One region of the Streptomyces sp. NPDC058691 genome, then DNA from elsewhere that is predicted to be linked to it. Evidence: predicted binding sites of a transcription regulator. Region 1 holds the regulator's gene; each other region holds the start of a gene.
What was found. The regulator HrcA, encoded in region 1, represses chaperone genes, less so after heat shock. The targets are predictions, from matches to a motif close to TTNGCACTCNGNNNNNCNGAGTGCNAA.
Positions count from the first base shown of each region.

Region 2: the regulator HrcA is predicted to act here: its motif matches at 3,720-3,746, upstream of groL (chaperonin GroEL).
Region 3: the regulator HrcA is predicted to act here: its motif matches at 2,966-2,992, upstream of groES (co-chaperone GroES).

Region 1 is NZ_JBHXSO010000040.1:258-5,603, reverse strand. It holds gene hemW (radical SAM family heme chaperone HemW) at 187-1,419, shown strand; gene ACFWVC_RS25875 (DUF3097 domain-containing protein) at 1,420-2,250, opposite strand; gene ACFWVC_RS25870 (MBL fold metallo-hydrolase) at 2,281-3,015, opposite strand; gene hrcA (heat-inducible transcriptional repressor HrcA) at 3,219-4,235, shown strand; gene dnaJ (molecular chaperone DnaJ) at 4,235-5,346, shown strand, end outside.
Region 2 is NZ_JBHXSO010000010.1:76,735-82,080, forward strand. It holds gene ACFWVC_RS09750 (maleylpyruvate isomerase family mycothiol-dependent enzyme) at 1-150, opposite strand, end outside; gene ACFWVC_RS09755 (hypothetical protein) at 191-868, opposite strand; gene ACFWVC_RS09760 (copper homeostasis protein CutC) at 928-1,635, shown strand; gene groL (chaperonin GroEL) at 1,912-3,534, opposite strand; gene ACFWVC_RS09770 (cold-shock protein) at 3,917-4,123, opposite strand; gene ACFWVC_RS09775 (ubiquitin-like small modifier protein 1) at 4,550-4,828, opposite strand; gene thrC (threonine synthase) at 4,872-5,346, opposite strand, start outside.
Region 3 is NZ_JBHXSO010000042.1:24,130-29,475, reverse strand. It holds gene ACFWVC_RS26660 (SDR family NAD(P)-dependent oxidoreductase) at 1-705, shown strand, start outside; gene groL (chaperonin GroEL) at 762-2,384, opposite strand; gene groES (co-chaperone GroES) at 2,509-2,817, opposite strand; gene ACFWVC_RS26645 (methyltransferase domain-containing protein) at 3,064-4,236, shown strand; gene ACFWVC_RS26640 (hypothetical protein) at 4,412-4,663, opposite strand; gene tsaD (tRNA (adenosine(37)-N6)-threonylcarbamoyltransferase complex transferase subunit TsaD) at 4,660-5,346, opposite strand, start outside.

The DNA of each region.
Region 1 (5,346 bases):
GATGGGCAAGTGCCCGTCACGCACGTAAATATCCCAGTCCAGAATGGCCAGCCCCGGAGGCCCCGACCCCGGCCCAGGAACCACGCGCGCCGGGGCGCCCTGACTTCACAGGGCTGGGGGCACCCCCGGCCGAAGGTTGGGGGAGGGAGGGCGGGCGGGGAAAAAAACCCCGGCACAATAGGGGGCATGCCATCCGTACTGCCCGACGGCGAGCCCATGCCCCAGAACGGTGCGCTGCCCCCCGCAGCCCTCGCCGGGGCGGAGGACCGACCGCTCGGGTTCTACCTGCACGTCCCGTACTGCGCGACTCGCTGCGGCTACTGCGACTTCAACACCTACACCGCCGCCGAGCTGCGCGGCACCGGCGGTGTGCTCGCCTCCCGCGAGAACTACGCGGACACGCTGATCGACGAGATCCGGCTCGCCCGCAAGGTGCTGGGCGACGACGCGCGCCGCGTCGAGACGGTGTTCGTCGGCGGCGGCACGCCGACGCTGCTGCCGGCGGCGGACCTGACCCGCATGCTGGGGGCGATCCGGGACGAGTTCGGCCTGGCGGAGGGGGCCGAGGTCACGACGGAGGCGAATCCGGAGTCGGTGGATCCCGCGTACCTGGCGGAGCTGCGGGCCGGGGGCTTCAACCGGATGTCGTTCGGGATGCAGAGCGCCCGGCAGCACGTGCTGCAGGTGCTGGACCGCAGGCACACGCCGGGCCGGCCGGAGGCGTGCGTGGCGGAGGCGCGGGAGGCCGGCTTCGAGCACGTCAACCTGGACCTGATCTACGGCACGCCGGGAGAGTCGGACGACGACTGGCGGGCGTCCCTGGACGCGGCGATCGACGCGGGCCCGGACCATGTGTCGGCGTACGCGCTGATCGTCGAGGAGGGAACCCAGCTGGCCCGCCGGATCCGGCGTGGCGAGGTGCCGATGACCGACGACGACGTGCACGCGGACCGCTACCTGATCGCCGACGAGCGCATGGCGGAGGCCGGTTTCGACTGGTACGAGGTGTCGAACTGGGCGACGTCGACGTCGGCCCGGTGCCGGCACAACGAGCTGTACTGGACCGGCGCCGACTGGTGGGGCGCCGGACCGGGCGCGCATTCCCACGTGGGCGGCGTGCGCTGGTGGAACGTGAAGCACCCCGCGGCGTACGCGGCGGCGCTCGCCGAGGGCCGCAGTCCCGGCGCCGGACGCGAGGTGCTGGCCGCGGAGGACCGCAGGGTGGAGCGCATCCTGCTGGAGCTGCGGCTCGCGGACGGCTGCCCGCTGGACATCCTGGCCCCGGCCGGGGCGCGGGCCGCCGAGCGCGCGGTGGGCGAGGGTCTGCTGGAGCCGGGCGCGTACGAGGTGGGGCGGGCGGTACTGACGCTGCGCGGGCGGCTGCTCGCGGACGCGGTGGTCAGGGACCTGGTCGACTGATCACACGCCTGGAGCCGTGACGAAGTCGATCAGCTCTTCCACGCGGCCCAGCAGTTCCGGCTGGAGGTCCTTGTAGGAGCGGACGGAGCCCAGGATGCGCTGCCAGGCCGCACCGGTGTTTTCCGGCCAGCCCAGCGCGCGGCACACGCCGGTCTTCCAGTCCTGGCCGCGCGGCACGGCCGGCCAGGCGGGGATGCCGACGGAGGAGGGCTTCACGGCCTCCCAGACGTCGATGTAGGGGTGGCCGGCGACCAGCACGTGGTCGCCGGTGACCGAGGCGGCGATCCGGGACTCCTTGGAGCCCGGGACGAGGTGGTCGACGAGCACGCCGAGGCGGGCATCCGGTCCAGGGGCGAAGGCGGAGACGATGGCGGGCAGGTCGTCGACGCCCTCCAGGTACTCCACGACGACGCCCTCGACGCGCAGGTCGTCGCCCCAGACCCGCTCGACGAGCTCCGCGTCGTGGCGCCCCTCGACGTAGATGCGCCCGGCGCGGGCGATCCGGGCCCGGGCGCCGGGGACGGCGAGGGAACCGGAGGCGGTCAGCCGCGGGCCGGAGCGGGCGGCGGCGGTGGGACGGACGAGGGTGACGACCTTGCCCTCCAGGAGGAAGCCGCGCGGTACGAGCGGGAACACCCGGTGCTTGCCGAAGCGGTCCTCCAGGGTGACGGTGGGGCCCTCGGCGGTCTTCTCGCAAAGGATCACCGCCCCGCAGAAGCCCGTGGAGACCTCCTCCACCACCAGGTCCCGTTCGGCCGCGACCTCGGGCGCGGGCACCGACGGCCGCTTCCAGGGCGGGGTGAGATCGGCGTCGTAATCGCGGCTGCGCATGGCAGGGATCGTATCCGGGCGGGACGCCGCTCAAGCGGATCCGAACCGGGCGGCCAGCGCGTCCCGTTGGGCGCGGACGAAGCGCGCGTCGACCACCGCGCCGTGCCCGGGGACGTAGAGCGCGCTCTCGCCGCCCAGCTCCAGCAGCCGGTCCAAGGTGCCCGGCCACGTGCCCGGGGCGGCGTCCGGGCCGGCCTGGGGCTCGCCGGACTCCTCGACGAGGTCGCCGCAGAAGACCACGACGGGCGTCCCCGGCACGACCACCACCAGGTCGTGCGTGGTGTGTCCCTCACCGGGGTGGACCAGCAGGACCTGGCGGTCGGCGCCGAGGTCCAGCACACAGCGGCCGTCCACGAGGTGGCCGGGGCGCACGAGGGCGTCAGCGGCCTCCGTCGCCGTCTCCTCGGGGACGCCGTGCCCGATCGCGTCCAGGCGCAGCGCGGAGAGCTCGCGGCCGAGGTGGGCGTCGAGTGTCATCTCGCCGTAGACCTGGGCTCCGGGGAAGGCGGCCGTGCCGAAGACGTGGTCGAAGTGACCGTGGGTCAGTGCGATGTGCGTCACGTCCCTTCCGGTCAGCTCCCGGACCCGCCGGCGCAGCCCGGCTCCCTCGGCGACCGAGGAGCCGGTGTCGACCAGCAGCACGCCCTCGCCGCCGGTGACGACCCCCACGGTGACGTCCAGGAACGGCATCCGGCGGCGCGCGACACCGGGCGCCAGTTGCTCCCAGCCCTCGAAGGGCTCCGGCGCCGTCGGTGTCGTCTCCACACCGCGACGGTATCCCCGCCGGGGCGGGCCACGCGCGCTACGGTGGCCGGTCGAAGGGGTCGGCGTGCGGACCGCCCTTGCCGAGGTCTTGCCACCCCGCCGTACACTGACTTGGGGAAAGCTGGCACTCACTTGTGGGGAGTGCCAGGGCAGGGAGAACGACCGCCGTACCGGTGACCGGACGACTGGAGGTGTACGACGCAATGCTGAGCGAACGACGGCTCGAAGTGCTGCGCGCCATCGTCCAGGACTACGTGGGCACCGAGGAACCGGTCGGCTCCAAGGCCCTCACCGAACGCCACCGGCTGGGTGTGTCCCCGGCCACGGTGCGCAACGACATGGCCGTGCTGGAGGAGGAGGGCTACATCCAGCAGCCCCACACCAGCGCCGGCCGGGTGCCGACCGACAAGGGCTACCGGCTCTTCGTCGACCGGCTCACGAACGTCAAGCCGCTGTCGGGCGCGGAGCGCCGGGCCATCCAGAGCTTCCTGGACAGTGCCGTGGACCTCGACGACGTGGTGGCCCGCACCGTGCGGCTGCTGGCGCAGCTGACCCGGCAGGTCGCCGTCGTCCAGTACCCGTCGCTGACCCGCTCGACCGTGCGGCACGTGGAACTGCTCGCCCTGGCCCCGGCCCGGCTGATGCTGGTGCTGATCACCGACACCGGCCGGGTCGAGCAGCGGCTGGTCGACGCCCCCGCGCCGGTGGGCGAGACCGTGCTGGCCGACCTGCGGGCCCGGCTCAACAGCCGGGTGGTGGGCCGCCGCTTCGCCGACGTCCCGCAGCTGGTGCAGGACCTCGCGGACGGGTTCGAGCCGGACGACCGGCCGTCGGTGCAGGTCGTGCTGGCGACGCTGCTGGAGACCCTGGTCGAGGAGACCGAGGAACGGATCATGCTGGGCGGCACCGCCAACCTGACCCGTTTCGGCCATGACTTCCCCCTCACGATCCGCCCGGTGCTGGAGGCGCTTGAGGAGCAGGTCGTGCTCCTCAAGCTGCTGGGCGAGGCCGGGGATTCGGGCGTGACCGTGCGAATCGGTCACGAGAATTTCCACGAGGGCCTGAACTCCACATCGGTCGTCTCCGTCGGCTACGGTTCGGGCGACGAGGCGGTCGCGAAACTTGGCGTGGTCGGCCCGACCCGCATGGACTACCCCGGAACGATGGGAGCGGTACGCGCAGTGGCACGTTACGTCGGACAGATCCTGGCGGAGTCGTAGTGGCCACCGACTACTACGCCGTGCTCGGCGTGCGCCGCGACGCGAGTCCGGACGAGATCAAGAAGGCCTTCCGCCGTCTCGCGCGCGAGCTGCACCCGGACGTCAATCCGGACCCGAAGACCCAGGAGCGGTTCAAGGAGATCAACGCCGCTTACGAGGTGCTGTCGGACCCGCAGAAGAAGCAGGTCTACGACCTCGGCGGCGACCCGCTGTCCGCCAACGGCGGCGGTGCCGGTGCGGGCGCGGGCTTCGGCCAGGGCTTCGGGAACTTCAGCGACATCATGGACGCCTTCTTCGGCACGGCGTCCCAGCGCGGCCCGCGCTCGCGCACGCGGCGCGGCCAGGACGCGATGATCCGGCTGGAGATCGAGCTCGACGAGGCCGCCTTCGGCACGACCAAGGACATCCAGGTCGACACGGCGATCGTCTGCAACACCTGCCACGGAGAGGGCGCCGCCCCCGGCACCTCCGCGCAGACCTGTGACATGTGCCGCGGCCGCGGTGAGGTCTCCCAGGTGACGCGCTCCTTCCTCGGCCAGGTCATGACCTCCCGCCCGTGCCCGCAGTGCCAGGGCTTCGGCACCGTCGTGCCGAACCCGTGCCCGGAGTGCGCGGGCGACGGCCGGGTCCGCTCGCGGCGCACGCTGACGGTGAAGATCCCCGCCGGCGTCGACAACGGCACCCGCATCCAGCTCGCGGGCGAGGGCGAGGTCGGCCCCGGCGGCGGCCCCGCCGGCGACCTGTACGTGGAGATCCGCGAGCTGCCGCACGCGATGTTCCAGCGGCGCGGCGACGACCTGCACTGCACCGTCACCATCCCGATGACGGCCGCGGCGCTCGGCACCAAGGTGCCGCTGGAGACCCTGGACGGCCTGGAGGAGATCGACATCCGGCCGGGCACGCAGTCCGGCCAGTCGATCCCGCTGCACCAGCGCGGCATCACGCACCTGCGCGGCGGCGGCCGGGGCGACCTGGTCGTGCACGTCGAGGTGCAGACCCCGGGCAAGCTCGACCCGGACCAGGAGGAGCTCCTGCGGCGCCTGGCGAAGCTGCGCGGCGAGGAGCGGCCCCTGGGCCAGTTCCAGCCGGGTCAGCAGGGTCTCTTCTCGCG
Region 2 (5,346 bases), on a different contig from region 1:
CATGGTCATGTGGGCGACCACCTCGCGCACCCGCCAGCCCGCGCAGAGCGAGGGGGTGTCCCACCGCTCCTTGCCGGCTCCGTCGAGCAGGCCTGCGAGGGAGAGGTACGCGGCGGTGACCGCGGATCGCAGTGCGGCGTCATCGGTCATGGCGGTTCTGCCTTCCGGTGGGTGCGGTGAACGGCACTTCTCAAGGGGCAGACCGGTCCCGCGGCGCGGAGTCATCGGCGGAGAGCAGGAGTTCCAGCTCGGTGGTGAGGTTGCGGCGGGCGGTGTCCTCCCACCGCTCGTAGCCGATGGTGGTGCGGAACAACCGCGGCAGCGCGAGGAGCTGGCGCAGTACCCCGGCGCGGCCGGCGCGGAAGGCGTCGTCGGGGACGAAGCCGTACTCGTCGCGGACGGCGGCCGCGTAGGCGGCGTACGCGACGGGGTCGCCGGCCAGGACCGCGAGGTCGGCGTCGCACAGCACCTGGCCGTTGCGGTCGCCGTCGCCGGGGTGGTGGGTGACGGTCAGCCGGACGAGGCGCGCGACCTCGGCGGTGATGGTGTCGGGGACGGCCGCCTCGGGCAGCGCGCGTTCGGCGAGACGGGCGCTGCGCTCCTCGTTCTCCGAGCGGTCGGGGCGGTAGACGGCGTCGTGGAACCAGGCGGCGAGCAGCACCGCGTCGATGTCCTCGGCGTACTCGGCCAGGGAGTCGACGTGGACGAGCACCGCGGCCAGGTGGTCGGTGGTGTGGTAGCGGCGCTGCGGCTCGGCCCAGCGGGCGAGCAGATCCTCGCCGTAGGGCGTCGGGTCGACGGACTCGGTCTGGCAGCGGCGCAGCAGCGCGCTCCAGTGCGTCAGCAGCTCGGGATCAGTGGCGGCCATCTGGCCATTGTGGAGTACGGGGGTCGCGGGCCGGCGGAGGCATGTGGGATCCTGGATATATGTCTAGACCAATTTTCGAAGTGATCGCGCTCGACGCCGACGACGCACGCGCGGCCCAGGCGGGGGGTGCGGACCGCCTCGAACTGGTCACCGACATGTCCGCCGACGGCCTCACCCCGCGCCGGGAGGTCTTCGCGGCCGTGCGCGCCGCCGTGGACGTACCGGTACGCGTGATGCTGCGCGGCCGGGCCGACTTCTCGGCGGGCGACGCCCACGAGGTCGAGGCGCTGTGCGCGGCGGCGGCCGCCCTGCGCACGGAGGGCGCGGACGAGTTCGTGCTCGGCTTCCTGGACTCCGGCGGCGGGCCCGACCTGCGGGCGGTGCGGCTGCTGACCGACGCGGTGGGCTCCGGTGCGCGCTGGACGTTCCACCGCGCCATCGACCACTGCGCCGACCGCACGACACTGCGCGCGGCGCTGCGCGGACTGCCCGGGCACGACACGTACCTGACCGCGGGATCGGCCCGCGGCGTCGACACCGGCCTGGACGTCCTGGTCGCGGAGGCCGCGGGGGGCGCGCCCGGCGATCCGCAACTGATGGTCGGCGGCGGCCTGCGCGCCGAACACCTGCCCCGACTGCTCGCCGCGGGCATCGACGCCTTCCACGTCGGCGGTGCGGTCCGCCCCGACGGCTGGGCCGGCCCCGTCGACGCGGAAGCCGTCCGCACCTGGCGCGATCTCCTCGACGCGTCAGTCGCCGTCGGCTAGACCCGCTTCCTCCCCCGCCCGCCGGAGGACAGGCCGAGGCCGCACGAACTTGGCTCAATACGCTCGACGCGTCCGTCCTGGTCGGTGGACCGGTCCGGCATCCCGGGGCCGCAGGGCCGCCCACCCCGCCGGCCGGGTCGGCCAGGGGCCTTGCCTGGACGGGGCGTTCGCCGGTCGGCCGGTCCGGGACCGGGTGGCATCGGCCGGAAAACGCCCGAGGGCGGCACCCCGCAGGGGGTGCCGCCCTCGATCGTGTACCGCTGAACCCTCGCGGGATCAGAAGTCCATGTCACCGCCCGGCATGCCGCCGCCGGCCGGGGCCGCGGCCTTCTCCGGCTTGTCGGCGATGACGGCCTCGGTGGTGAGGAAGAGCGCGGCGATGGAGGCCGCGTTCTGCAGCGCGGAGCGCGTCACCTTGGCCGGGTCGATGATGCCCTCGGCGACCAGGTCGACGTACTCGCCGGTCGCGGCGTTGAGGCCGTGACCCGGGGTGAGGTTGCGGACCTTCTCCACCACGACGCCACCCTCGAGGCCGGCGTTGACCGCGATCTGCTTCAGCGGGGCCTCCAGGGCCAGCTTCACGATCGCCGCACCGGTGGCCTCGTCGCCCTCGAGCTCGAGCTTCTCGAAGACGTTGGACGCCTGGAGCAGAGCCACGCCACCACCGGCGACGATGCCCTCCTCGACGGCGGCCTTGGCGTTGCGCACCGCGTCCTCGATGCGGTGCTTGCGCTCCTTGAGCTCGACCTCGGTGGCCGCGCCGGCCTTGATGACGGCCACGCCGCCGGCCAGCTTGGCGAGGCGCTCCTGGAGCTTCTCGCGGTCGTAGTCCGAGTCGCTGTTCTCGATCTCGGCACGGATCTGGTTGACCCGGCCCTGGATCTGGTCGGCGTCGCCGGAGCCGTCCACGATGGTGGTCTCGTCCTTGGTGACGACGACCTTGCGGGCGCGGCCCAGCAGCTCCAGACCGGCGTTCTCCAGCTTGAGGCCGACCTCCTCGGACACCACGGTGCCACCGGTGAGGATGGCGATGTCCTGGAGCATGGCCTTGCGGCGGTCGCCGAAGCCCGGGGCCTTGACGGCGACGGACTTGAAGGTGCCGCGGATCTTGTTGACCACCAGGGTCGACAGCGCCTCGCCGTCCACGTCCTCGGCGATGATCAGCAGCGGCTTGCCGCTCTGCATGACCTTCTCCAGCAGCGGGAGCAGGTCCTTGACCGCGGAGATCTTGGAGTTGACGATCAGGATGTACGGGTCGTCGAAGACGGTCTCCATACGCTCCAGGTCGGTGGCGAAGTACGCCGAGATGTAGCCCTTGTCGAAGCGCATACCCTCGGTGAGCTCCAGCTCCAGACCGAAGGTCTGGGACTCCTCGACGGTGATGACGCCTTCCTTGCCGACCTTGTCCATCGCCTCGGCGATGAGCTCGCCGATCTGGGGGTCAGCGGCGGAGATGGAGGCGGTGGAGGCGATCTGCTCCTTGGTCTCCACGTCCTTGGCCTGCTCAAGCAGAGCAGCGGAAACGGCCTCGACGGCCGCCTCGATACCGCGCTTCAGGGCCATCGGGTTGGCACCCGCGGCCACGTTGCGCAGGCCCTCGCGGACCAGCGCCTGGGCGAGGACGGTCGCGGTCGTCGTGCCGTCACCGGCGACGTCGTCCGTCTTCTTCGCGACCTCCTTGACCAGCTCCGCGCCGATCTTCTCGTACGGGTCCTCGAGCTCGATCTCCTTGGCGATGGACACACCATCGTTGGTGATCGTGGGGGCGCCCCACTTCTTCTCGAGGACGACGTTGCGGCCCTTGGGGCCGAGGGTGACCTTGACGGCGTCGGCGAGCTGGTTCATCCCGCGCTCGAGACCGCGCCGTGCCTCCTCGTCGAACGCGATGATCTTGGCCATGTGAAGTGGTCCTCCCGGACTTGGGGTCCCCCCGCGGCACTCGGCTGCGGGGAAGGATTACTCCAGGACCGCGCCGGCGCCCGCGACGGACGGCCTGCCTCCCGCCGGTTCCTTTCCGGCGGTCGAACGGGCCTCACCCACTCGGTCCTTTGTCACTCTCAACGTCAGAGTGCTAACGCCAATGATTAGCACTCGCCCTAGGAGAGTGCAAGCTGCTCGGCCGGTCCGCCGCGGGCCCGCCGGGGCTCGCCAGGGATCCGCTGGGGCCCGCCAGGGGCGGGCGGACAGCACGAAGGCCCGCCCCCTGCGAGAGGGCGGGCCCTTGATACGTGCGTTTGAGCGCGTTCGTACGCGATGCGCTCCGTGGCCGATGCGCGGCGTGTCAGCCGGCGGCGTGGCGGACCATGTCCGCCTGCGGCCCCTTCTGGCCCTGCGAGATCTCGAACTCGACCCGCTGACCTTCCTCGAGGGTGCGGTAGCCGTCCATCTGTATCGCGCTGTAGTGCACGAAGACGTCCGCACCACCGTCGACCGCGATGAAGCCGTAGCCCTTCTCCGCGTTGAACCACTTGACGGTGCCCTGAGCCATTCCTAACTCCCCTATTGCTGGCCTTTCACAGACCCGCACCTCGCGGACCCGGGTCAGACCTCACCCCCTACAGCCAAGGGGGCGTGCGCCGGAACGCGTCGACCGCGGCTGAATGTATCTGCCCGGACGCTGTCTGCAACAGGTCAATCAGACGAGAAATCCGGGCACGGAGAAAGGGAAGAACGGCTCCAACGGCCAATGAACCGGGGCAACTCGGGCGGGACATATGTCGCCAACACGACAATCACCGCGTGAATTTGGCGATAAATCGCCGACAACGACGCCCACGGAAGAGGGTTTGCGCAGAGCGTTGCAGGGAGTTGCGAGCCGTCAGGGCAACTGTACAGCCCTTCAACTACCTCTCAAGCACACAGGGGTGCCGGGAGCGAGTCCCGGCACCCCTGGCCGTTCCGCGGCGCACGCGGCTCAACAGCCCCCGGCGACCGCCGGGATGATCGAGACTGACGCGCCCTCGGCCACGGCGGTCTGCAGGCCCTCCGAGAAGCGGACGTCGTCGTCGTTGACATACACGTTCACGAAGCGGCGCAGCTTGCCCGTGTCGTCCAGGACGCGCGCCGAGATGCCGGGGTGGTCCTTCTCCAGCGACTCGATGACCTCGGCCAGCGTGCCGCCGTCGGCGGGCACCTCGGCCCGGCCGCCGGTGTAGGGCCGAAGGATGGTGGGAATGCGGACGTTCGCGCTCATGATGCGGGGTTCACCTTCGATCTGGGACGGTCGGCGATCGGGGTCAGCCGGCCAGGCCGGCGGCACGGAACGCGTCGACGCTCGGGCGGATGGTGGCCGTGGGGCGGGAGGTCGCGGCGACGGCGTCCAACGTCTTCAGCCCGTCACCGGTGTTGAGGACGACCGTCTCGGCGGCCGGGTCCAACTGCCCGCTCTCGATCAGCTTCTTCAGGACGCCGACGGTCACGCCGCCCGCCGTCTCCGCGAAGATGCCCTCGGTGCGGGCGAGCAGCTTGATGGCGTCCACGATCTGCTCGTCGGTGACGTCCTCGACCGCGCCGCCGGTGCGCCGGGCGATGTCCAGCACGTAGGGGCCGTCCGCCGGGTTCCCGATGGCGAGGGACTTGGCGATCGTGTTCGGCTTCTGCGGGCGCACGACGTCGTGCCCGGCCTTGTAGGCGGTGGACACGGGGGAGCACCCCTCGGCCTGGGCGCCGTAGATGCGGTACGGCTTGTCCTCCACCAGGCCGAGCTTGATC
Region 3 (5,346 bases), on a different contig from region 1:
CTCGTGCTCGTCGCGCGCGACGAGCACCGGCTGCAGGAACGTGCCGCCGAACTGCGCCGCACCTACGCGGTGACCGTGGAGGTGCTGCCCGCCGACCTGTCGACGGACAAGGGCATCGAGGCGGTGGAGACGCGGCTGGGCGACCGCGAGCGGCCGGTCGGCGTACTGGTCAACAACGCGGGCTTCGGCAACCGCGGTGCCTTCGGCGACGTGCCGATGGCCGACGAGCTGACCATGCTCAAGGTGCACTGCGAGGCCGTGCTGCGGCTGACCGGCGCGGCGGCCGCGGCCATGAAGCAGCGCCGGCGCGGCTTCATCGTCAATGTGGCCTCGGTGGCGGCGTTCGTGCCGCGCGGCACGTACGGCGCGAGCAAGGCGTGGGTGGTCAGCTTCACCCGGGGCGCGGCCCGCGAACTGTCCGGCAGCGGGGTGCGGCTGATGGCGCTGTGCCCGGGCTTCGTCCGCACCGAGTTCCACGAGCGGGCGGGCATGGACACCGGCAGCATCCCCGGCTGGGCGTGGCTGGACGCCGACAAGGTGGTCGCCGCCGCCATCCGCGACCTGGCCCGGGGCCGCACGCTCAGCGTGCCCGACCCGCGCTACAAGGCCGCGGCGCTCGCCGCCAAGCTCGCCCCGAGCGGGGCCTTCGGCGCGGTCTCCACGACGGCCGGGCGCCGCTTCGGCCCCGTCTACCCCCGGGACTGACAGGACAAGCCGAAGGCCCCCGTTCCCAGTGCGGGAACGGGGGCCTTCGGACGCACTCAGTGGGAGTGACCGTGGCCGTGACCGGCCTCGGCGGGCTCCTCCTCCTTCTTCTCCACCACGAGGGTCTCGGTGGTGAGAAGCAGGGAGGCGATGGAGGCGGCGTTCTCCAGGGCGGAGCGGGTGACCTTGACCGGGTCGATGACGCCGGCCTTCACCAGGTCGCCGTACTCGCCGGTCGCGGCGTTGAAGCCGTGGCCCTTCTCCAGCTCGGCGACCTTGGAGGTGATGACGTAGCCCTCCAGGCCGGCGTTCTCGGCGATCCAGCGCAGCGGCTCGACCGCGGCGCGGCGCACGACGGCGACACCGGTGGCCTCGTCGCCGGTCTTGCCGAGGCCGTCCTCCAGCACCTTGACGGCGTGGACGAGCGCGGAGCCACCACCGGAGACGATGCCCTCCTCGACCGCGGCGCGGGTCGCGGAGATGGCGTCCTCCAGACGGTGCTTCTTCTCCTTGAGCTCGACCTCGGTGGCCGCGCCGACACGGATGACGCACACGCCGCCGGCCAGCTTGGCGAGGCGCTCCTGGAGCTTCTCGCGGTCCCAGTCGGAGTCGGTCGTGGTGATCTCGGCCTTGATCTGGCCGATGCGGCCCTCGATCGCGGAGGAGTCGCCGGCACCGTCGACGACGGTGGTCTCGTCCTTGGTGACCGTCACGCGGCGGGCGTTGCCGAGCACGTCCAGGCCGACCTGGTCGAGCTTGAGGCCGACCTCCTCGGCCACCACGGTGGCACCGGTGAGGGTGGCGAGGTCCTCCAGCATGGCCTTGCGGCGGTCGCCGAAGCCGGGGGCCTTGACCGCGACCGCGTTGAAGGTACCGCGGATCTTGTTGACCACCAGGGTGGAGAGGGCCTCGCCCTCGACGTCCTCGGCGATGATCAGCAGCGGCTTGGAGGCGCCGGCCTGCAGCACCTTCTCCAGCAGCGGGAGCAGGTCCTGGATGGAGGAGATCTTGCCCTGGGTGATGAGGATGTACGGGTCCTCCAGGACGGCCTCCTGGCGCTCCGCGTCCGTCACGAAGTACGGCGACAGGTAGCCCTTGTCGAAGGCCATGCCCTCGGTGAAGTCCAGCTCCAGACCGAAGGTGTTGGACTCCTCGACGGTGATGACACCGTCCTTGCCGACCTTGTCGATCGCCTCGGCGATCAGCTCGCCGACCTGCTTGTCCTGGGCGGACAGGGCGGCGACGGCGGCGACGTCGTCCTTGCCCTCGATCGGGCGGGCCGAGGCGAGCAGCTCGTCCGAGACGGCCTTGACGGCGGCGTCGATGCCCTTCTTCAGGGCGGCCGGGGAGGCGCCGGCGGCGACGTTGCGCAGGCCCTCGCGCACGAGCGCCTGGGCGAGCACGGTGGCGGTGGTGGTGCCGTCACCCGCGATGTCGTTGGTCTTGGTCGCCACCTCCTTCACCAGCTGCGCACCGAGGTTCTCGTACGCGTCCTCGAGCTCGACCTCGCGGGCGATGGTCACGCCGTCGTTGGTGATGGTCGGAGCGCCGAACTTCTTGTCGATGACGACGTTGCGGCCCTTGGGGCCGATCGTCACCTTCACGGTGTCGGCGAGCTTGTTGACTCCACGCTCAAGGGCGCGACGGGCGTCCTCGTTGAACTTCAGGATCTTGGCCATACCGGCGGAATTCCTCGTCTTTGGGTTCTCGTCAAAGACCGCGCCCCGGGTCCCCGGTCCGTGCGAGGACTCGGTGTGCCCGGGGCGTGGTCACGGCATTTCTCGGTTACGAGCGGCGCCGGATTTACTTCTCGACGATCGCGAGGACGTCGCGAGCCGAGAGGACGAGGTACTCCTCGCCGCTGTACTTGACCTCGGTGCCGCCGTACTTGCTGTACAGCACGATGTCGCCGACCTTGACGTCGAGCGGGATGCGGTTGCCGTCCTCGAAGCGACCCGGACCGACGGCCAGGACGACGCCCTCCTGGGGCTTCTCCTTGGCGGTGTCCGGGATGACCAGGCCGGAGGCGGTGGTCTGCTCGGCATCCAGCGGCTGGACCACGATGCGGTCCTCGAGCGGCTTGATGGCAACCTTGGTGCTGGCGGTCGTCACGATCCGACCTCCCCCTTCAAAGGGCTTACGGGAGTGTCTGTCTGGGGTGGCGACCTGGTAGGCCCGTCGTCGCGGGTGCCGGACCTGCCCGTCGCTGTGTTGTTGGCACTCGGCGTGGCCGAGTGCCAGGTCTGAGATTATGACGCGCTTAGCACTCGGTCAAGCGGAGTGCCAATGCCACGCCGGGCGCGCCGTGCGCGGGCGCCCATCGGAGCCCGGTCCGGCGGACGCCGGAGGCGCGGGACAATGGACGGTGTGGATCTCGACGCGTTCTCGGCCCTGCTGACCGACGAGGGGCAGCGACTGCTGACCGTCCTCCGCGACTACGACCCCGCGGCCGAGATCGCCACCGCGACCCGGCTGCGCCGGGAGCACGACGCGGCGCTCGTCTCGGCGGCGCTCACCCAGGCGCGGCTGCGGCAGCGGGCGGAGGCGAAGTTCGGCGAGGACGCGTACGCGATGTACTTCACGCCCGACGGGGTGGAGCAGTCGACGCGCGCTTCGGTGGCGCGGCACCGGGCGGAGCGGTTCGCGACCCTCGGGGTGCGGCGGCTGGCGGACCTGTGCTGCGGGATCGGCGGCGACGCGATCCCGCTGGCACGCGCCGGGGTGACGGTGCTGGCGGTCGACCGCGATCCCCTGACGTGCGCGGTGGCGCGGGCCAACGCGCGGGCGCTGGGGCTCGCGGAACGCATCGAGGTGCGCTGCGCGGACGTCACCGATGTGGGGACGGACGGCTGCGACGCGGTGTTCGTGGACCCGGCCCGGCGCGGCGGACGCGGCAGGATCTTCGACCCGGAGGCGTACTCCCCGCCGCTGTCGTGGGCCGTGGCGGCGGCGCGCAGGACACCCCTGGCCGCGCTCAAGGTCGCGCCGGGCATCCCGCACGAGGCCGTGCCGGAGGACGCGGAGGCGGAGTGGGTCTCCGACCACGGCGACGTGAAGGAGGCCGTGCTGTGGTTCGGCACGGCCTCGGGCACCCGCCGGGCGACACTGCTGCCCTCCGGCGCCACCCTGCCCGCCGCCGGCCTGCCCGACCCCGCGGTGCGCCCGGTCGGGCGCTGGCTGTACGAGCCCGACGGCGCGGTCATCCGGGCCCACCTGGTCGCGGACGTCGCGGCGCAGGTCGGAGGCGGTCTTATCGACGAGACCATCGCGTACGTCACTTCGGACGAGCCGCACAGCACGCCCTACGCCTCCGCGTACGAGATCACCGACGTGCTCCCCTTCAACCTCAAGCGGCTCAAGGCGCTGCTGCGCGAACGCGAGGTCGGCGTGCTGACCGTCAAGAAGCGGGGCTCCGCGGTCGAACCCGAGGAACTGCGCCGCCGGGTCAGGCCCCAGGGCCCCAACGCGGCGACGGTCTTTCTGACGCGGGTGGCGGGCGCGCCCACGATGCTGCTCGGGTCGCCCGCCTGATTTTTCCCCGCCCTCCCACCCGTGTGCCCTGTGAAGTCTGGGCGGCCCGACGCGCGTGCGGGGGTGGGCCGGGGCGCGTGACTTCACAGGGCTGGGGGCACCCCCGGCCGAAGGTTGGGGGAGGGAGGGCGGGCGGGGGAGAAACCTACCCGCGCAGAAACGCCCCGCACTCGGGTCAGGCCACAGCCTCGAAGCGCCAGCGGTGGACGGCGCGCCGCGCCAGCCCCTCCGCCGGCTCGGGCAGTTCGGGGAGCTCCGCGTCGTACGGGGCGTCCCACCAGGTGATGACGAGGACCCGGTCCCCGGGGGCGGAGAAGGTCTCGCGGCGCAACGGCGCGGGCGTCAGCGTCTGCGCGCGCACCCACGCCAGGAGTTCGGGCCCGCGGCCCTCCGCGGCGCGGGCCTCCCACATCAGGGCGACGGTCATGACGAGTAGAGGTTGTCCTTGCTGAGCTCGTGCACGTGATCGTGGGTGTGGGTGTGCCCGGGCACGGACACGTCCGTGACCAGCAGGGAGGAGTCCGCCGGCAGGTCCCACGTCGAGGACGGGCGGCCGCGGGCCACCATCTCCGCCCCGAGCGCCGCGACCATCGCGCCGTTGTCGGTGCAGAGTTTGGGCCGCGGCACGCGCAGGATGATGCCCGCGTCCTCGCAGCGTTCCTGGGCCAGCGAGCGCAGCCGGCTGTTGGCCGCGACGCCGCCGCCGATCATGAGGTGGTCGACGCCGTTGTCCTTACAGGCGCGGATCGCCTTGCGGGTCAGCACGTCCGCCACGGCCTCCTGGAAGGACGCGGCGACGTCCGCGACGGGCACGTCCTCGCCCTCCCGGCGCTTGGACTCGATCCAGCGGGCCACGGCCGTCTTCAGCCCGGAGAAGGAGAAGTCGTACAGCGGGTCCCGCCCGCCCGTCAGGCCGCGCGGGAAGCGGATGGCGGCCCGGTCGCCCTCGCGCGCGACGCGGTCGATGGCCGGGCCGCCGGGGAAGCCGAGGCCCAGCACGCGTGCGACCTTGTCGAAGGCCTCGCCCGCCGCGTCGTCGATGGTCGCTCCGAGCGGCCGCACGTCGCCGGTGATGTCCGGCGCCAGCAGCAGCGAGGAGTGCCCGCCGGA